Regions from separate parts of the Mycolicibacterium arcueilense genome, predicted to be linked through region 1. Evidence: riboswitches for the same ligand, from Rfam matches in the RefSeq annotation. Region 1 holds a riboswitch; the other holds the start of a gene.
The links. Region 1 has a riboswitch for cobalamin ahead of AC4LGL_RS03510 (ABC transporter substrate-binding protein). Riboswitches for the same ligand answer to the same signal wherever they lie in the genome.
Positions count from the first base shown of each region.

Region 1 (8,528 bases):
AGCAGCGCACCGTGCAGCGCCTCGATGACGTCGCCGGGCCGCGCGCCGCAGACCAGGACGGTCAGCGAGATGTGGCGGTCGTCGAACTGGTGGTGCCAGTCGATGGCGGCCATCGCCAGGCGTTCGGGGTCGGTGTAGGCCAGCTCGGTGGAATCCATTGCCGCCAGCCATTTTCCGGCGTTACTGAAATGCATTCCACCGCCTGCGGATTCGATCCACATGACGTCGGCCGGCCGATTGGCGAGCCAGGCCCGGCCGCGGGTGCGCACCACGCCCTCGAGGAGGAGGTCGACGGCGTCGTGTAGGCGCATCGGGTGAAACGGTCGGCGCGCGGCGAATTCGACGATGATGACCTCGTCGTCGGGTTCCAACGGTGGTTCACCGGCCAGGAGTGGATCGTGCGGTGTCGGGGTACGCCCGCGCCGGCTGTTCGGCTCCAGATGTGCCAGGCCGAGTTCCACCTGGTCGGGACCCACGGTGATGCGGGCGCGGGGCGCGAGCCGGCGGAGCACCGACAGGGTAGTGGCCTCGGGCTCGTTGAGCACGAGCATGTCGGCGAACTCGGCCTGGCCGACGACCACCTGGGCGACCGTGCGTCCGTCGGGCAGTTCCTCGTCGCCGACGGACTGTTGCAGCCACACCGTGGCGTCCAGGCACGCGACCACCGCGTCGATGGTGACGTCGCGAGAGGCGGGTCCGTCGATATAGCCGGGTCCGACGTGGACCCGGATGGTGTTGATGGCCCAGCACACGGGCTCGGCCTCCAGCCAGGGCATCAACTGCACGACGATGCGTTCCACGTCGCCACGCCGGTGCAGGCGCCGCAACAGGATCAGCAGGTCGTCGCGAACTGTGCAGGACACGCAACCGTGGGCGAGCTCGAGGGCGAGTTCGGATGTCCCGCTGCCGTCGGACACCGTCCGCAGCACCACGTGTCCGTCAAAGGTGTGGCGCACGAGCACGGTTCCCGGCCTGCGGCCCAGTTCTTCTGCTACGCCGTCGCTGTCACCTTGACCGGCGATCAGCACCACTGGGGTTCGCACCGCACCTCCCGACACAGTTGTTGTTGAAAACGATTATCATTATCGTGAGGCTACCCCATCCGAAGGAGACCGATGTCTGCCCACTGCCAAGTCACCGGGCGCTCGCCCGGGTTCGGCAACACGGTGTCGCACTCGCACAAGCGCAGTCGCCGCCGCTGGAACCCCAATATCCAGACCAAGACCTACTACCTGCCGACCGAAGGGCGCCGGATCCGACTTCGGGTCAGCGCCAAGGGAATCAAGGTGATCGACCGCGACGGCATCGAGGCCGTGGTGGCCCGGCTGCGTAGCGCGGGGGAGAAGATCTGATGGCCAGCACCGACATCCGGCCGATCGTGAAGCTGAAGTCGACCGCGGGGACCGGGTACACGTACGTCACCCGCAAGAACCGCCGCAACGACCCGGACCGGATTGTGCTGCGCAAGTACGACCCGGTTATCCGCCGCCACGTCGAATTCCGTGAGGAGCGCTGATGGCCAAGCGATCCAAGATCGTCAAGAACGAGCAGCGCCGGAAACTCGTGGAGCACTATGCCGAACGGCGGGCCGAGCTCAAGGAGGCCATCCGCAGTCCGGAGAGCACGCGTGAGCAGAAGGCCGCGGCGGTCTCGGCCCTGCAACGTTTGCCGCGTGACTCAAGCCCGGTCCGGCTCCGCAACCGGGACGCGGTCGACGGGCGACCACGTGGTCATCTGCGCAAGTTCGGCCTGTCACGGGTCCGGGTGCGCGAACTGGCGCACCGCGGTGAACTGCCCGGCGTACGGAAGTCGAGTTGGTGATGGCGGCTAATTCTCGGAAGAGCACCAAGAAGCGACCGCCGGCCACCGATCTCAAGAAGCCGAGGCGCAATCAGCTGAAGGCCCTCGGGGTGACCGAGGTCGACTACAAGGACGTCCACCTGCTGCGCACGTTCATCAGCGAGCGGGGCAAGATCCGGTCCCGGCGCATCACCGGCCTCACTCCGCAGCAACAGCGCCAGGTCGCCACGGCGATCAAGAACGCCAGGGAGATGGCGCTGCTGCCGGTGGTCGGCCCGGCCTGACCTACCATCGACGGCGATAGGGCGACTGCGGATCGTGGAAGCCGGTGTGAATCCGGCGCGGTCCCGCCACTGTGATCGATCGACCAGTTTCCGCTGGTCGTCGAGAGCCAGATACGCACCGCAGTCGCCACCTCGCACGCACTGGGGCGGATCTCCCCGGAGAGGATGGGTACGCCCATGGCTGCTCGTTGGCTGACCGCCGGACTGGTATCGCTGCTACTGGTATCGGGGTGCGCCTCGACCGCGGCGCCCGACACCGCAGGCGGCGCCCCACCGGGATTCCCGGTCACCGTGGACAATTGCGGCGTCAGCTCGACCTATGAGCGTCCGCCTACTCGCGCTGTCGCGCTCAACCAGCATGCGATCGAGGTGCTGTTGGCGCTGGGCCTGGAGAATTCGATGGTCGGCACGTCCTATCTCGACGATCGGATCCTGCCGGAGTACCAGGCCGCCTACGACGGCGTTCCGGTACTCGCCAAGGAATATCCGTCCTACGAGTCGCTGCTGGCCACCGAACCCGATTTCGTCTACGGCGGCTGGGACAGCGCGTTCGACGAGAAGGAGGGCCGCGGCAGGCAACGGCTGAACGATGCCGGGGTCCACACCTACCTCAACATCGAGGACTGCCGGGACGAGGCCGTCACCATGTCCACAGTCGATGACGAAATACGGGGCATCGGAACAATCTTCGGCGTCACCGACCGAGCCGAGCAGCAGATCGAGAAGCTCCACGGCGAGCTGGCGCAGTCCGAGGCCAAACTACGCGGGGCCCAGCCGATACGCGTCGCCGTTTACGACAGTGGCGAGGCGACGGTGTTCACCTCGGGCGGCAAAGGCATCGGCAACCTGATGATCGAAGAGGCCGGCGGAGTCAACGTGTTCGCCGATGTCCCCAAGGTCTGGGGTGACGTGTCGTTCGAGCAGTTCGCCGAGCGCGCGCCCGAGGTCATCGTGATCTACGACTACGGGGATCAGCCGGTCGAGGACAAGAAGCGATTCCTCACCGAACATCCTCTGCTGCAGCATGTTCCCGCGGTCTCCCAGCAGCGGTTCGCCGTGCTTCCGCTGTCGTCGGTGGTCGTCGGTGTACGGGTTGGCCGGGCGGTGGAGTCGCTGGCGCGACAGCTGCACCCGGACCGGTTTGCGTGATGCCCTACCGGCTGGTCCTCGTGGCGCTGGCGGGGCTGCTGCTGACGACGATGACCGCCGGAGTGGCGATCGGTTCGGTCTCCATCCCGCCGGGGCAGGTGTGGGCCATCGTGTTGCACTCCGTGCATCCGGGCCTCGTCGAGCAGAGTTGGCCTGCGGTGCGGGAGTCCATCGTGCTCGACGCCCGGCTGCCCCGGGTCGTGTTGGGGGCGGTTGTGGGCGCCGGTCTGGCGGCGTGCGGCATGGCGTTACAGGCCGTGGTGCGCAACCCACTTGCCGATCCCATGCTGCTGGGTGTCTCCTCGGGAGCCTCGGTCGGTGCCGTCGCCGTGCTGGTGTTCGGTGCCGGCGCGTTGCAGGCACTGACCTTGCCGCTGGCGGCCTTCCTCGGGGCCTTCCTCGCGCTCGTCGCGGTCTACTTTCTGGCTCGCACGGGCGGGCGGATGACGACCGTGCGGCTGGTTCTGGCCGGTGTGGCGGTGGCCGAAGTACTGTCCGCGCTGGCGAGCCTGATGATCGTGACCTCTGACGATCCGCACAAGACACAGTCGGCGGTGCGATGGATGCTCGGCGGCCTGGGTGGCACCACCTGGCGCATGGTCTGGGTGCCCGCGCTGGCGGTGATCCTCGGCGTATTGGTGCTCCTGGCCTTCACCCGATCGCTGAACCTGCTCTACACCGGTGAGGAGGCGGCCGCCTCGCTCGGGCTCGATGTCCACCGGTTCCGGGCGGGGATGTTCGTCGTCGTGGCGCTGATGGTCGGCGCCATGGTCGCGGTCAGCGGCACGATCGGATTCGTCGGGCTGATCATGCCCCATGTGGTGCGGCTGCTGGTCGGGGCCGACCACCGCAAGGCGTTGCCGGCTGCGGCATTGCTGGGGGCGGCATTCCTGGTGGCGTGCGACATCGTGGCCAGGACCGTGGCCACCCCGGAGGAACTGCCCGTCGGGATTCTGACCGCACTGGTCGGCGGGCCGTTCTTCCTGTGGCTGATGCGACGAAAGGCCGGGGTGTGACGGTAGAAGTGGTGTTCGACGCGGTGTCGGTGTCGATGCGCGGCAAGCCGGTGGTCACCGATGTCTCGCTGGTGGTCGCCCCGGGTGAGGTGCTGGCCGTGGTCGGGCCGAACGGAGCGGGCAAGACGACGTTGCTGCGCACGCTGTACCGGGCTCTGCGGCCGAGTACCGGACGGGTGCTGGTCGACGGCGCCGACGTGTGGAAGATTCCGGGCAAGCAGGCCGCACGCCGGGTGGCGGCGGTATTGCAGGAAGCCACAGGCGATTTCGAACTCACGGTGTACGACATGGTCGCGATGGGCCGCACACCGTACAAGCGGTCTTTCGCGGCTGACAGCAGTGAGGACCGCGAGATCATCGGCGGGGCGTTGGCGGCACTGGACATCGCGGATCTGAGCGGCGCCGATTATGGCCGGCTGTCCGGCGGGCAGAAGCAACGGGTGCTCATCGCTCGCGCGCTGGCCCAGCGCACCGACGTCATCGTGCTCGACGAACCCACGAACCACCTCGATCTGCGTCACCAGCACGAGGCCCTGCGCCTGCTGCGGGACACGGGAGCGACGGTGATCGCCGCACTGCACGACCTGAATCTCGCTGCCGCGTATTGCGATCGGATCTGTGTGCTCGACGGCGGGGAGGTGGTGACGATCGGGACCCCGGTGGAGGTCCTCACCGTGGATTTGCTTGCCGACGTGTACGGGGTCGCGGCCCGGATCACCGTCGACGCAGGCAGGCCTCAGGTCGGCGTTGTGCCCATGGTGGTGGCGACATCGTGAACATCGGTACCCAACTCGGCGAAATCGCCTCGCTCGGAGGGTTCTTCGCGATCACCGTCGGTGGCGACCCGGCCGGCTGGGTTCCGGTGCAACGCTGCTACGACGACGGCTGCGTCAACCTCGTCGCGAAAACCTCAGCCGGATACCGCACGACCGATCTGCGTATCGGTGCCTCCCTGGTTCAGTTCAGCCACGCATCGCGGTTGTGGTCACCGCTGCTGGCCGGTGCGCTGAAGTACGGTGTGCTGCCCGAGCTGACCGACCTGCAGCGTCATGCCACCAGTACCCAGCTCCGGCTTCCGCTGGCTGTGGGCACACCCGTCGACGGCGCACTGGCAGGGCAGCTGTACCGGCTCGTGATCACCGAGCACCTTGAGCCGCTGGCTGCCGGGCTGAAGGTCAAGATGGCGCCGGGGCTGCTCTACGGCAATGCCGCCGCAGCTCTGGTGGCGGCCGCTCATGAGCTGGCCAGCGCCCGACCGGAATTACGTGACGACGTTCGGCACGTCACCGAATCATTGTTGATCACGGGCGAATTGGCCGGGACGGGTGACCTGACCGAGCTGACATTCCGCCGCCGCAGCTGCTGCCTCTACTACCGGGTGCCCGGCGGGTCCAACTGCGGGGACTGTGCACTGACGAGACCGCGGGTGGGCGTCAGTAGGCGTAAGGATGCTGGGGCGGATCGATGCGGGACGCGGTGAGCACGGTCATGGTCGGAATCGAGCTGCGGCTCGAATCACCTTGTCCCGCAGCGATCATCCCCTCCAGCTCGAACCAGGTGTTCTCCGGATAGCCCGTGACCTGGGCGGCTGCCGGCCCGGAGAGTCGAATGCTGGCGAGCTGAGCGTCGGCAGCGCAGCAGATGATCACCACCCTGGCCAGGTCGGTGCGATCGCCGACGCGCATGCTGAACCCGCTGACCGTGATCCGGCGGTCGTCGAGGGTGCCCGCGGAGTCCTGCGCGACGCGGATCAACACGTCGGGCAGAGACACCTCCGGTGCGACGCCATCGGGCAGCGGTGGAAAGGGACGCCGCAACACATCTGTGGACACCTCGGTCACTGTCGCCGCGTCCGGGCGTATCGCCGGCGGCACGACGAAGGCCAGCAGCGCGATCGGGATCAGCAGCAGCCAGGCGACGCCGCGGGAGTGCGGATGGTCGTGGGGTTCGTCGTTGTCGTGCCCCTCGCCGTCCCGGCCACCGTGCCGGATGTCGCGGACGATCGAAGACAGGGCCAACGCGATCAGCAGAACCGCGGTGGCAGCCAGGTACGGCAGCAGCGCCGGCTTGACGTAGCGGGTGAAGGTGCCGGTGACCGCGATGATCGCGGTGCTGACCCCGATCAGCAGCAGCAGTGCGTTCTCGGTCTCGCGGCTCACTGCGGCCCCAGGATCAGCAGACCGGTGGCGGTCGCGACCAGCGTCGCCACTACCAACGTCGCGGGCGCGAAACGAATCGCGAATGCCCGGCCGAACATTCCGGCCTGCATCGCGAACAGCTTGATATCGACGGCGGGCCCGACCACCAGGAACACCAGCCGCGGTAGCAGCGGCAGCATGGTCAGGCTGGCGGCGACGAAGGCATCGGCCTCCGAACACAACGCCAGCACGACCGCGAGCAGTGCCATGGTGATCACGCCGAGCGCCACCTGTCCGGCCAGATGCTCGTAGACCCACGCCGGAACCAGCACGTGCAGGGCGGCCGCGGCGGCCGCGCCGACGACAAGGTAGGAGGCTGCCGAAAGGAAGTCGTGCCTGGCCGCCTCGGTGAAGACGGTCCACCGCGAGCCCTCGCCGTGGTGCGGCTTGGGGAGGTGGCGGGTGATCCAGTTCGGCCTGCCGAACCGGGCCCAGAGTGCGCCCATGACGAGCGCGGTCAGCAGTGATGCTGCACACCTCGCGACCACCATCTGCGGATGTCCGGGGAAGGCGACGGCGGTCGCCACCAACACCACCGGGTTGATTGCCGGTGCCGCGAGCATGAACGTCAGTGCGGCCGCGCCGACCGCGCCACCGTCTCCGAAAAGGCGGCGCGCCACCGGTACTGAACCGCATTCGCAGCCGGGCAGCGCCGCACCGCTGACGCCCGCGGCCAGGATTGCCGTGCCGGTGCGTCGCGGCAGCCACCGGGCCAGCCGGTCGGGTGTCGCGAAGACTGCTATCAGCCCGCTGATCACCACCCCGAGCGCCAGAAACAGCAACGCCTGAACGAACACGCCGCAGAACACCGTGGCCGCCGTCGCCACGTGGGGGGTGCCTTCGACGAACCTCTGCAGGGTGTTTCCGGCCAGTGCCAACGCGATGATCCCGAAGACGAGGATCTGCATGGAACTCGGCCGCCACCGCGTCACCGCCGGGTTCGCCACCACGCGGCCATCATGCCAGGCAAATCTGTCAGCTGAACGCGGCCAAATTGACGCCTTCGGTGCTCAAACGTTCGCGCACCGCGGTGGCGATCGCCACCGCACCCGGTGAATCGCCGTGCACGCAAACAGATTCCACGGTGATCGGGATGGTGGTTCCGTCCACCGCGCTGACCTGGCCGGCGGCGACCATGCCCGCCACCCGCTCGGCGATCTCCAAGGGATCGTGCAGTACCGACCCAGGTTCGCGTCGTGACACCAGCGTGCCGTTGGGTTGGTAGGCGCGGTCGGCGAAGGCCTCGGCCACGGTGCGCAGACCGCGCTTTCGCGCCTCCTCGAAGAACACCGAACCCGACAGGCCCAGCACCGGTAGGCCGGCGTCGACGCCGTGTACCGCGGCTGCCACCGCGGCGGCCTGTTCGCGGTGGCTGACGATCGTGTTGTACAGCGCGCCATGGGGTTTCACGTAGGTGACGGTGGCGCCTACGGCGTGGGCGATGGCCTGTAGTGCACCGATCTGATAGATCACGTCGGCCGTCAGGTCCTCGGGGGTGACGTCGATGAAGCGTCGACCGAATCCGGCCAGGTCGCGGTAACTCACCTGGGCTCCGATCCGGACACCCCGTGCCGCAGCCTCACGACAGGTGCGCAGCAGCAGCGCCGGGTCTCCGGCGTGGAAACCACAGGCGACATTGGCACTTGTGACCAGGCCGAGCATGGCCTCGTCGTCGCCGAGTTCCCACGCGCCGAAGCCCTCGCCCAGATCGGCATTGAGGTCGACGGAGGCAGTCACGCGACCAGCCTAGGACGACACCGTGTCCGGCCAGCCGTTCTCCGACACGAATTCGGGTAGCGGGCGCGCAGAGGTCCAGTGCTCGATCTCCAGCACCGGCCGGTCCGGGAACTCGGGCACCGGGCCCAGACACAGGATCGCCACCGGTTCGGCGTCGTCAGGCATGCCCATCAACCGGGCCAGCGGCTCCGGCTCGAAGATTGACACCCAGCCCATGCCGAGGCCCTCGGCGCGGGCGGCCAGCCACATGTTCTGGATTGCGCAGGACACCGACGCCAGATCCATCTGGGGCAGAGTGCGGCGGCCGAAGATGTGCCGGTCGCGGTTCTCGCCGAGGGCGATGA
Region 1 covers NZ_JBZTYL010000006.1:88,784-97,311, forward strand. Annotated here, with positions in the region: gene mrf (ribosome hibernation factor-recruiting GTPase MRF) at 1-1,043, opposite strand, end outside; gene rpmB (50S ribosomal protein L28) at 1,116-1,352, shown strand; gene rpmG (50S ribosomal protein L33) at 1,352-1,516, shown strand; gene rpsN (30S ribosomal protein S14) at 1,516-1,821, shown strand; gene rpsR (30S ribosomal protein S18) at 1,821-2,084, shown strand; cobalamin riboswitch at 2,096-2,221, shown strand; gene AC4LGL_RS03510 (ABC transporter substrate-binding protein) at 2,262-3,233, shown strand; gene AC4LGL_RS03515 (FecCD family ABC transporter permease) at 3,233-4,249, shown strand; gene AC4LGL_RS03520 (ABC transporter ATP-binding protein) at 4,246-5,025, shown strand; gene AC4LGL_RS03525 ((2Fe-2S)-binding protein) at 5,022-5,729, shown strand; gene AC4LGL_RS03530 (TIGR03943 family putative permease subunit) at 5,683-6,408, opposite strand; gene AC4LGL_RS03535 (permease) at 6,405-7,355, opposite strand; gene AC4LGL_RS03540 (LamB/YcsF family protein) at 7,423-8,184, opposite strand; gene bluB (5,6-dimethylbenzimidazole synthase) at 8,194-8,528, opposite strand, start outside.

Region 2 (8,528 bases), on a different contig from region 1:
TGATCGCGATACCTGCCGACTGCAGGTCCACCGTCTCGTCCCGGATTGCCAGGGCGACCTGAAAAGCGGTGTCGGCCAACGGCTGGTCATCGCGGACGAAAGACCAAGCCAAGATAGTCACCGGCCCGGTGAGCATTCCTTTGACCGGCTTGTCGGTGAGCGACTGCGCGTAGGTAGCCCAGTCAACCGTCATCGGCTGCTGACGAGTGACGTCACCGAACAACACCGGCGGACGTACGCAACGGCTGCCATACGACTGGACCCACCCGTTCTTGGTGGCGAAGAAGCCGTCGAGCTGCTCGGCGAAATACTGCACCATGTCGTTGCGTTCGGGTTCACCGTGCACGAGCACGTCCAACCCGAGCTGCTCCTGCAGCCGGATCACCGATTCGACCTCGGCCTCCATCCGGTAGCGGTACTCGGCCTCGTCGATCTCGCCGGCCACCAGCGCCGCCCGTGCCTTGCGAATGTCGACGGTCTGCGGGAACGAGCCGATTGTGGTGGTCGGCAGAGACGGCAGACTGAGCCGCTCATCCTGCGCCCGGCGACGTTCGGTGGCGGCGCCGCGGCTGATGCCACCCGCCAGGACGGACTGCAGCCGAGCCCGGACGCTGTCATTGTGCAGCCGGGGATCGCCGGCCCGCGACGCGGCCGCAGCGTTGGATGACTCGATCTCGGCGGCGACCTTCTCTTCGCCGTCGCGCAGCGCTACCGCCAGAGTCGCCACCTCGAAGACCTTCTCAGCGCCGAATGCCAGCCAGCTGCGCAGCGCGTCATCGAGACCGTCTTCCGGATCGAGGGTGTAGGGCACATGCAGAGTCGAGCATGACGTCGAAACTGCAACTGCCTTGGCATTTCCGCGCAGTGCCGTCAGGGTGTGCAGCGCGTTTTCAAGATTCGTACGCCAGATGTTGCGCCCGTCGACCACGCCCGCCACCAGCAGCTTGTCCGCAAGCTCGGGGACCGCTGAAAGCGCCTTGGCAGATCCGGCCACCAGATCGATGCCAATCCCTTCGACCGGCGTCCGCGCCAGAGCGGGCAACGCATCGGTGAGTTCACCGAAGTAGGTGGCGACGAAGATCGCCGGCCGCTTCGCCAACTCAGCCAGCCGGGTGTAGGTGCGCTCAGCCAGCTCGGCAGCATTGTCGAGGATGTCGGTCACCAGGACGGGTTCGTCGATCTGTACCCACGTGACTCCCTTGCCGGCGAGCACTGCGAGCAACTCGGCGTACACGCCGACGAGCTCATCCAGCCTGGAGATGGGAGCGTCGGCACCCTCGACCGCCTTGGACAGGGCGAGGAACGTGATCGGGCCGACAAGCACCGGTCGAGCCGGAACACCCTGGGCTGCAGCTTCTTCCAGTTCACCGAGCACCTTCGCCGGATTGAGCGCGAAGGTGGTGTCCGGTCCGATCTCGGGCACGATGTAGTGGTAGTTGGTGTCGAACCACTTGGTCATTTCCAGTGGCGCGATGTCGTCGTTCCCGCGCGCAGCAGCAAAGTAGCGGTCGAGATCATCGGCAATGCCGTGGACACGGGCCGGCAGGGCACCGACCAGGACTGCGGTGTCGAGCACCTGGTCGTAGTAAGAGAAGTCGTTGACCGGGATCGAATCCAACCCGGCCGCCGCCAGTGCCTTCCAGGTGTCGCGCCGCAACGTGGCGGCTACGGACTCCAGTTCGGCGCGATCGATTCGCCCGGCCCAGTACTTCTCGACGGCACGCTTGAGTTCACGATTGGGCCCGATTCGGGGTGACCCCAGAATGGTGGCGGAAAAAGGTATTGCGGTTGTGCTCATGACGAGGTCCTTCAACGTACGAAGAGGATGGCCACCGCCAGGAGACACCGACCGAACGCGACCACCCGCCACGAGTGAGCCACTTTCGGCCACTGCCCATTCCGCGAGGCGATGAACCACCGGACGCGGCGCGCCCGGTACGGCTGGCAGGTCTTCGGACTCACAGGCACGCACGAAACCGTGCACCTACTGGCCGTCGCTTCCCAGCCGCGCAATCCTGCGTGCCAGTGCTGATGACGGCGGTCGTTCCTGCATACCGCTGCGGGACAGTCCCGGATTCTCACCGGGTTCCCTCTCGCGTCGCATCTCAATCAGCCTGCGACGCTCGATGTCGGCACCGTAAACGCCCCAGTGCCGACAAACCAACTGCGTGGCTCAGACTACCCCGTGGTCAGCACCGCTCATCGAGGCATCGCGGCCTTGATCTTGTCCACCACATCGGCGGCCTGGGTGACCGAGGATCCGGCCGGCTTGCACGCCTGGATGTCCATGACGAGGTTGGCGGCGGCGGCCAGCGCGCGCTGGCAGTCGCGGGTCTGGTCACCGTCGACGCGGGTGAATGGCAGGGTGAGTTCGTCTTCGGTCTGTGTGAGCGCCCCGCTCTTCCAATTGGGCAGCGGTTCACCGTTCAGCGTGATGTTCACCTTGTGGTCGGTGCACTTGGACCACCGTTCCGCCGACTGAGCAAGGAAGTCGTCGGCGTCCTGCGCAGACGGAAAGATCACCACCGACTGCACCAGCAGGTTGTCCCAGTTGTCATTGTCCGGCGACCGGAGCAGCACCTGGCGCATGGCGGCCCAGTGATCCCCGTAGATGGCGGACTCGTTCACCTGCCAGGCACCGAGGCAATTCAGATTGGGGAGCAGGTTGCGATGGTCGCTCATATCGGTCACGGGTGGGTGCGCCGTCATCCCCTCGGTTCCCATCAGGCTGTTGACCTCTTCGGTGCTGAGCAGCAGCCCCTCGAGTGCCGACTTGGGCACGTCCTTCGGCCCCTGGACCGTGTCGCCGTTGCCGGAACAACTGGTGGCCATCAGCACGAGTGCAACCAACGAGATCACGAGCCGGATCACGGTAATCCTTTACTGCAGGCACGGTGCACCGCGCGTCGGGTGGGTGAATGTTCGAAGGTGGCAGGTGCCGGCCAGGCCGCGATTACCCAATCATTCCAACGTGATTGGCGTTTCGTCAGGCGTGGGTACCCGCGGCGGCACAGGCCATCTGCGCGTTGTTGGCATCGTTGTTGAGCTGGGTGGCCGTGTCGTTGAGCGATTGACCGCCGGTCCGCAGCCCCATCTTCAGCAGCAGCTTGGTGGCACCGAAAGACCATGAGCGCATCGGGTTGGCGATGTCGGGCGACAGCCCCGGCGTGCCTGCGGCGTTCATCGCCGACGCGGCAGCTTCACGCAGCGCCGTCCGGCCGCTGGTGTTCGTCGTGCTGATGGTCGGATCCCCGTAGTCGGGGCGTTCCACACCTTCGATCGAATCGGCGAAATCGCCGTAGTAGGTCGATGCCGAGTCGAGCGCGGTGGCGAACGTCGAGCAAGCCGTAACCGCAGGCACGCCAGGGTCATCCGTGCTCGCAACCGGCACCGGCACCGGACCTGCAACCGGTGCACCCGCCGCCACCGGCGGCAGCTCGGGCACACCGGGCGCCGCCGGCCCCGGTGCGCCGGCTTCATCGCCGGGTTCCGCGAACGCTGTGGGCACGGCACCGAACCCAATGCTGAAGGCAATGAGCAGCGATGCGATGCCTCGCTCGTACACCTGAGACGACCTCAACGATTCCTCCGTCAGTCGGATAGCAGTTCGGCGCCGGGCGCCACAGTTGACGTCCGCGCCTCATCGACGCATCTGCCGTCCCCCCGGATGCACCACACGGTCGAGGGTCCATATGTCCAAAAGGTGAACACCCGGCCAACCCGCTCCCCCTAACGGTCGTCCATTCTGTGCCGACCGTCGCCTCCGATGCCTCATATATGTAATGCGCTGCAGCACACGACATTTCCCAGCAACCTCACAGGTTGGGCGATTCCAGCCCGACGGAAATGAGGTGGGAACTGTTGGGACGTTGTTCACCAAACCGAAACGCGACCGGTTCATGATTCGTCGCGACAGATTCCTTGGGCCCTTTGATTTTTGACGACCACGGCGCGTCGCATAACGCAGGGCCCAGAACCACGAGAGGCGCAAGTTCACGCATGTTGAGTCGTTTTGCCCCCCTGGCTGCAGTCTGCATGTTGGCCCCTGTAGCGATTGCGCCCCTTGCATATGCAGATCCCCCGCCCCCGCCGGACCCGGCAGCCCCCGTCGCCGCGCCCGCAGGGCCCCCACCGGACACCGGCGCGGTGCCGTCGTCGCCTCCCGGCGTCCTGGACACCCCCGACGGCTGGCATGTCACGGTGGCCGGCTCCAACGAGACCCTGCTCCCGGTCGCCCCGCTGACCACCGCGATCTCGTCACGCGAGTACCTCGTCGGCGGCACCTTCAACGGGAAGGTGTCGGGCGGCGGCAAGACCAAGCTGACCGGCGGCACACTTGAGGCCGGGGCCCAGATCGGTTGCGGCATCATCAGCGACGAAACGGAGATCAACCCCGGTATCAGCTTCTCGCCGAGCCTCAAGATTCCGTTCACCGGGTCCGCCGGCGATGTCGGTGCCGGTACGGGTATCAGCTTGCAGGGCAAGGTGTACCTGAAGCCGGGAACGGTCACCATCGTCCCGATCGACAAGAAGTCGTTCAAGGGCTCGGGTACCCGCGTGACGATCACGGGCGTTCGCATCAAGTTCGATCAGTGCGCCGGCCAGTCGTTCATCCGGACCTACGCGACCATGACGAGTTCCACCGACAACACCGACGACGTCATCACCTACCTCGGCGTCACCAAGGCCGTCTGACCTCGGCCCGGAAACGACACCGACCATGAATCACACCGATCATGACGCTGATCCCTCGGATTCGACCCCCACGAGAGGCACAAGTTCCCGCATGTTGAATCGTTTCGCCACCCTGGCTGCTGTCTGCATGTTGGCCCCGGTTGCGTTGGCGCCCCTCGCGTCAGCCGACCCGCCACCGCCGCCGCCGGACCCCGCGGCTGTCGACGCCGGCCCACCGCCGGACAACGGCCTGGTCGCATCCGCCGAGCCGGGCGTGGTCACCACACCGGACGGCTGGAAGCTCACGGTCTCGGCCAAAGACGAGAGCCAGCTGCCGATCGCGCCGCTGACCACCGCCGCGTCGTCACGCGAATACCTTGTCGCAGCGACGTTTACCGGCACCGTCACCGGCGGCGGGTCCACCTCGCTCACCGGCGGCACGCTGGACACCGGCTACCAGATCGGCTGCGGTATCGAGCTGGGACAGGTCCGCCTCATCGGATCGATCGGTCTGAGCACGTCGGGCTCGACGCTGGCCGGCATCATCCCGACCGGTGTGAGCATGCCGATGTCGGGCACTATCGAGATCCACGCCAAGCCCGGCACCGTCACCAACGTCTCGGTGAACAAGAAGTCGTTCAAGGCCGCGCCGGTGCGCGTCACGGTGAAGGACGTCCACATCAAGATCGACGGCTGCGTCGGCCAATCATTCCTGCGCTCGTACGCAACCCTGACCAGCTCCACCACCGACACCGACGATGTGGTCGCGTACTACGGCGTCACCAAGGCAGTCTGACGGGCTGGATGTGAGAGCGAAACACGAAGGCATGAGCGAGAACCCGGACGGCACATTCGCGGTCAAGCACGCGATGGCCACCCTCGCCGCAGCCGGGCTGTTCGTGGTCGGCGCGGCGGTTGCCTGCTCGGCAACCGCCGCGGCCGACCCGGCACCGCCGGAGGTTCCAGGTGCGCCTGCAGTCGCCGCCCCGGCCCCGGCCCCTGAACTGGCACCGCCGCCACCACCCGGGCCGCCGGTGCCCATGATGGGCGCACCGCTCGGGCCGAACGGTCTGTCGGTTCTCGGCCAGACGGGCACCGACACGGCGCCAGGCAGGCTCGGCGTCCCCAACGGGGTCGACATGAGTCCTGGCGCGCTACTGGGCCAGTACGAAGCTCCGTCGGCCCCGGGCGGACCGGCGCCGACCAACGCTCCCAACCTCAGGGCGTTCAACAACGGAAACTTCTTCCCGCAGAACGAGAAGCCGGCAGCGCCCGGCCAGGGCACTGTCGTGGGTGTCGCACCGGGCCAGGAGAACGCGGACATCTCCGGGCTCGACTGGATGCGGCAGATGCACACGATGTACCGCAACGGGAACCTGCGTGGTGCAGCGCTGGGTCAGGTGCCCAAAGAACAACTGGGTGAACCACTTCCGGGTACCGCTCCCCCGCCCGGGACCAACATTCCGTCGGGTCTGGGCGAGAATCTGCCGGACCCGGCGGCGCCACCTCCGGCACCGGGAGCACCGCTGCCCCCAGCGGATCCAGTCCCCCCACCGCCTGCTCCGTGAGACATTCGGGCAGCATCCGGTTATCTCCGGATGCTGCCCGATTTCTATTCCCCGGCAAATGTCACCTGCACGATTTTTGATAACTATCTGTTAACTCTCTGTACATCCGGAATACACTGACTGGTAACGGTCGGGGCTGCCGGTGAGAGCGACAGCATGAGATCCGACCGCCGGGAGGATCGAAATGTTGACGATGACTCGATGTTCGAAGGTCGCCGGTCTGGCCGTGCTTATTCCGGCCATTGCGATCGGGGGCGCTCCATTGGCCGCGGCGGACCCGCAGAGCAATGACCAGGCCGACCAGATCATCTCGGCCCTCAGCAACGAGGGCTACAACGTGGCGGTCAACTGGATCGGCGGCAAGAGCACGCTGTCGTTGTCGCTGTGTCGAGTCAATTCGATCCACAACCCCAACCGCGGCTCTCCGGCCCTGCCCAAGTCCGAGGTAACGGTCTACGTGGATGTGCAATGCCCGGACGAGGGCTCGAATTCGTGAACTGCGCGTGAATCGCTCAGCCGAGCAACAACTCCGTCATGCCCTTTCCCGGCGGAATAGACTGACACAAGCCGATCCGACCGCCGGAAGGGCCACCATGCGACGAGTAGTGCGTTGCGCGAAGGTGTTCGCACCCTTCGCAGCACTGTGTGCCGGCATCGTCCTCGCTCCGTCGGCAGTGGCGGACCCGACGACAGGCACTCGATCGGCTGCCGACACGATCAACGACCTGACTGCCAAGGGCTATGACGTCCAGATCAACTGGGTAAGTGGGGTCAGCAGTGAACCGCTCACGCGCTGCCGGGCGACAGCGGTTCACAACCCCGACCGATCTCCGGGTACCGATGCGGCGAATACCACTGTCTACGTAGACGTCTCGTGCCCCAACGGACCCGATGATGACGTGTGGGGCGGTATCGGAATCGGGTTCGGCTGACCTACCGTAGACGCTCCGTCAGCACGAATCAGAACGCTGCCCCGTTGGGCGCCGAGGTGGTGGCGTAGGGATTCGACATGGTCGTCGTCGGCGGCGCGGTTGTGTCGGCCGGGGCTTCCGGCGGTGGCGGTGGCGTAATCGATGTGCCGATGTCCTCGCTGGTGCTCACCGGCGTCCGCGGTGCAGTGCTCGTGGTCGTGGTCACCGCCCGCGACGAAGGCTTCACCGGCGTCACCGGGGTCAGCCGATCAGGTTGAGGGGGCAGCACCGACTGGTGTGACGTCATCAGGACCGCGAACACCAACGCGCCGATGGCCACCACACCACCGATCCCGGCGACGACCATTGCGGCGGGAGTCTCGTGCCATGGCGTTCTCGGCTGGGCCTCGGCCGGATCGACCCGATGATCCAGATCAACTTCCGGCATGCCACTCCGAACTCCGGGCGGCGCCGTTGAACGGAAAACCCGACAGCGACAACGTAATCAGCCAGACCACACCGGCCAGCACGGCCAGATCCGCCACATTGAACACAGGCATCGGGCCGATGGCCAGAAAGTCGACCACGTGCCCTCGCATCGGGCCGGGGGCACGGAAGAACCGGTCGACGAGGTTGCCTGCAGCACCACCCAGGATGATCCCCAGGCCAAGGGCCCACCACCGAGAGCGGACGTTCACACCGATCCAGGCGATGGCCGCAGCCACCGATAGGACAACGATGGTCAGCAGCACGGTCCGGTCCGCGGCCATCGACATGGCCGCACCGGAATTGCGGGTGAGCTCGCAGGACAGCCAGCTGCCCAGCAACGGGACGGGATGGCCGGGTTCGAGCGTGCCGACGGCAAGCGCCTTGGTCCCCAGGTCGAGCAGGAAGATCGCCCCGGCAGCCATGAACAGGAGACGACGACGCGTCGGCTTTGCCGACTGCGCGCCAGAAATACCGGCAATGTCAGCCGTCACCGAATCATTGTCCGCTCACACCGGCCGGACCGCTGGGCAATGAGGCCGACGTTTCGATGAACATTTGTGGTCACCCGCACGGAGGCTAGGCACCGACTGCCACGCGCCGAATGTCACGCCAGAGTGGCGCGCGAGCGCGGGCGCCACTCTGGCGTGACGCTCACCGGGCAATGCGCACGGAGGCTAGGGTGGCTTCGTGCCGGATTCAGTGTTGGTCAGCGTCGACGATCACATCGCAGTCATCACCGTCAACGATCCCGATCGCCGCAATGCGGTGACTTTCGAGATGTCGGCGGCCCTGCGCGCTGCAGTCGAGGGCGCCGAGGCCAACCCCGACGTGCACGCCGTGATCGTCACGGGTGCGGGCAAGGCGTTCTGCGCCGGAGCCGACCTCA
Region 2 covers NZ_JBZTYL010000026.1:236,814-245,341, reverse strand. Annotated here, with positions in the region: gene metE (5-methyltetrahydropteroyltriglutamate--homocysteine S-methyltransferase) at 1-1,798, opposite strand, end outside; cobalamin riboswitch at 1,927-2,142, opposite strand; gene AC4LGL_RS25375 (sensor domain-containing protein) at 2,200-2,871, opposite strand; gene AC4LGL_RS25370 (Rv2240c family protein) at 2,987-3,580, opposite strand; gene AC4LGL_RS25365 (MspA family porin) at 4,000-4,695, shown strand; gene AC4LGL_RS25360 (MspA family porin) at 4,787-5,470, shown strand; gene AC4LGL_RS25355 (hypothetical protein) at 5,502-6,242, shown strand; gene AC4LGL_RS25350 (hypothetical protein) at 6,427-6,738, shown strand; gene AC4LGL_RS25345 (hypothetical protein) at 6,836-7,174, shown strand; gene AC4LGL_RS25340 (hypothetical protein) at 7,203-7,601, opposite strand; gene AC4LGL_RS25335 (signal peptidase II) at 7,588-8,133, opposite strand; gene AC4LGL_RS25330 (enoyl-CoA hydratase) at 8,330-8,528, shown strand, end outside.
Region 2: another riboswitch for cobalamin. It lies ahead of metE (5-methyltetrahydropteroyltriglutamate--homocysteine S-methyltransferase); the one in region 1 lies ahead of AC4LGL_RS03510 (ABC transporter substrate-binding protein).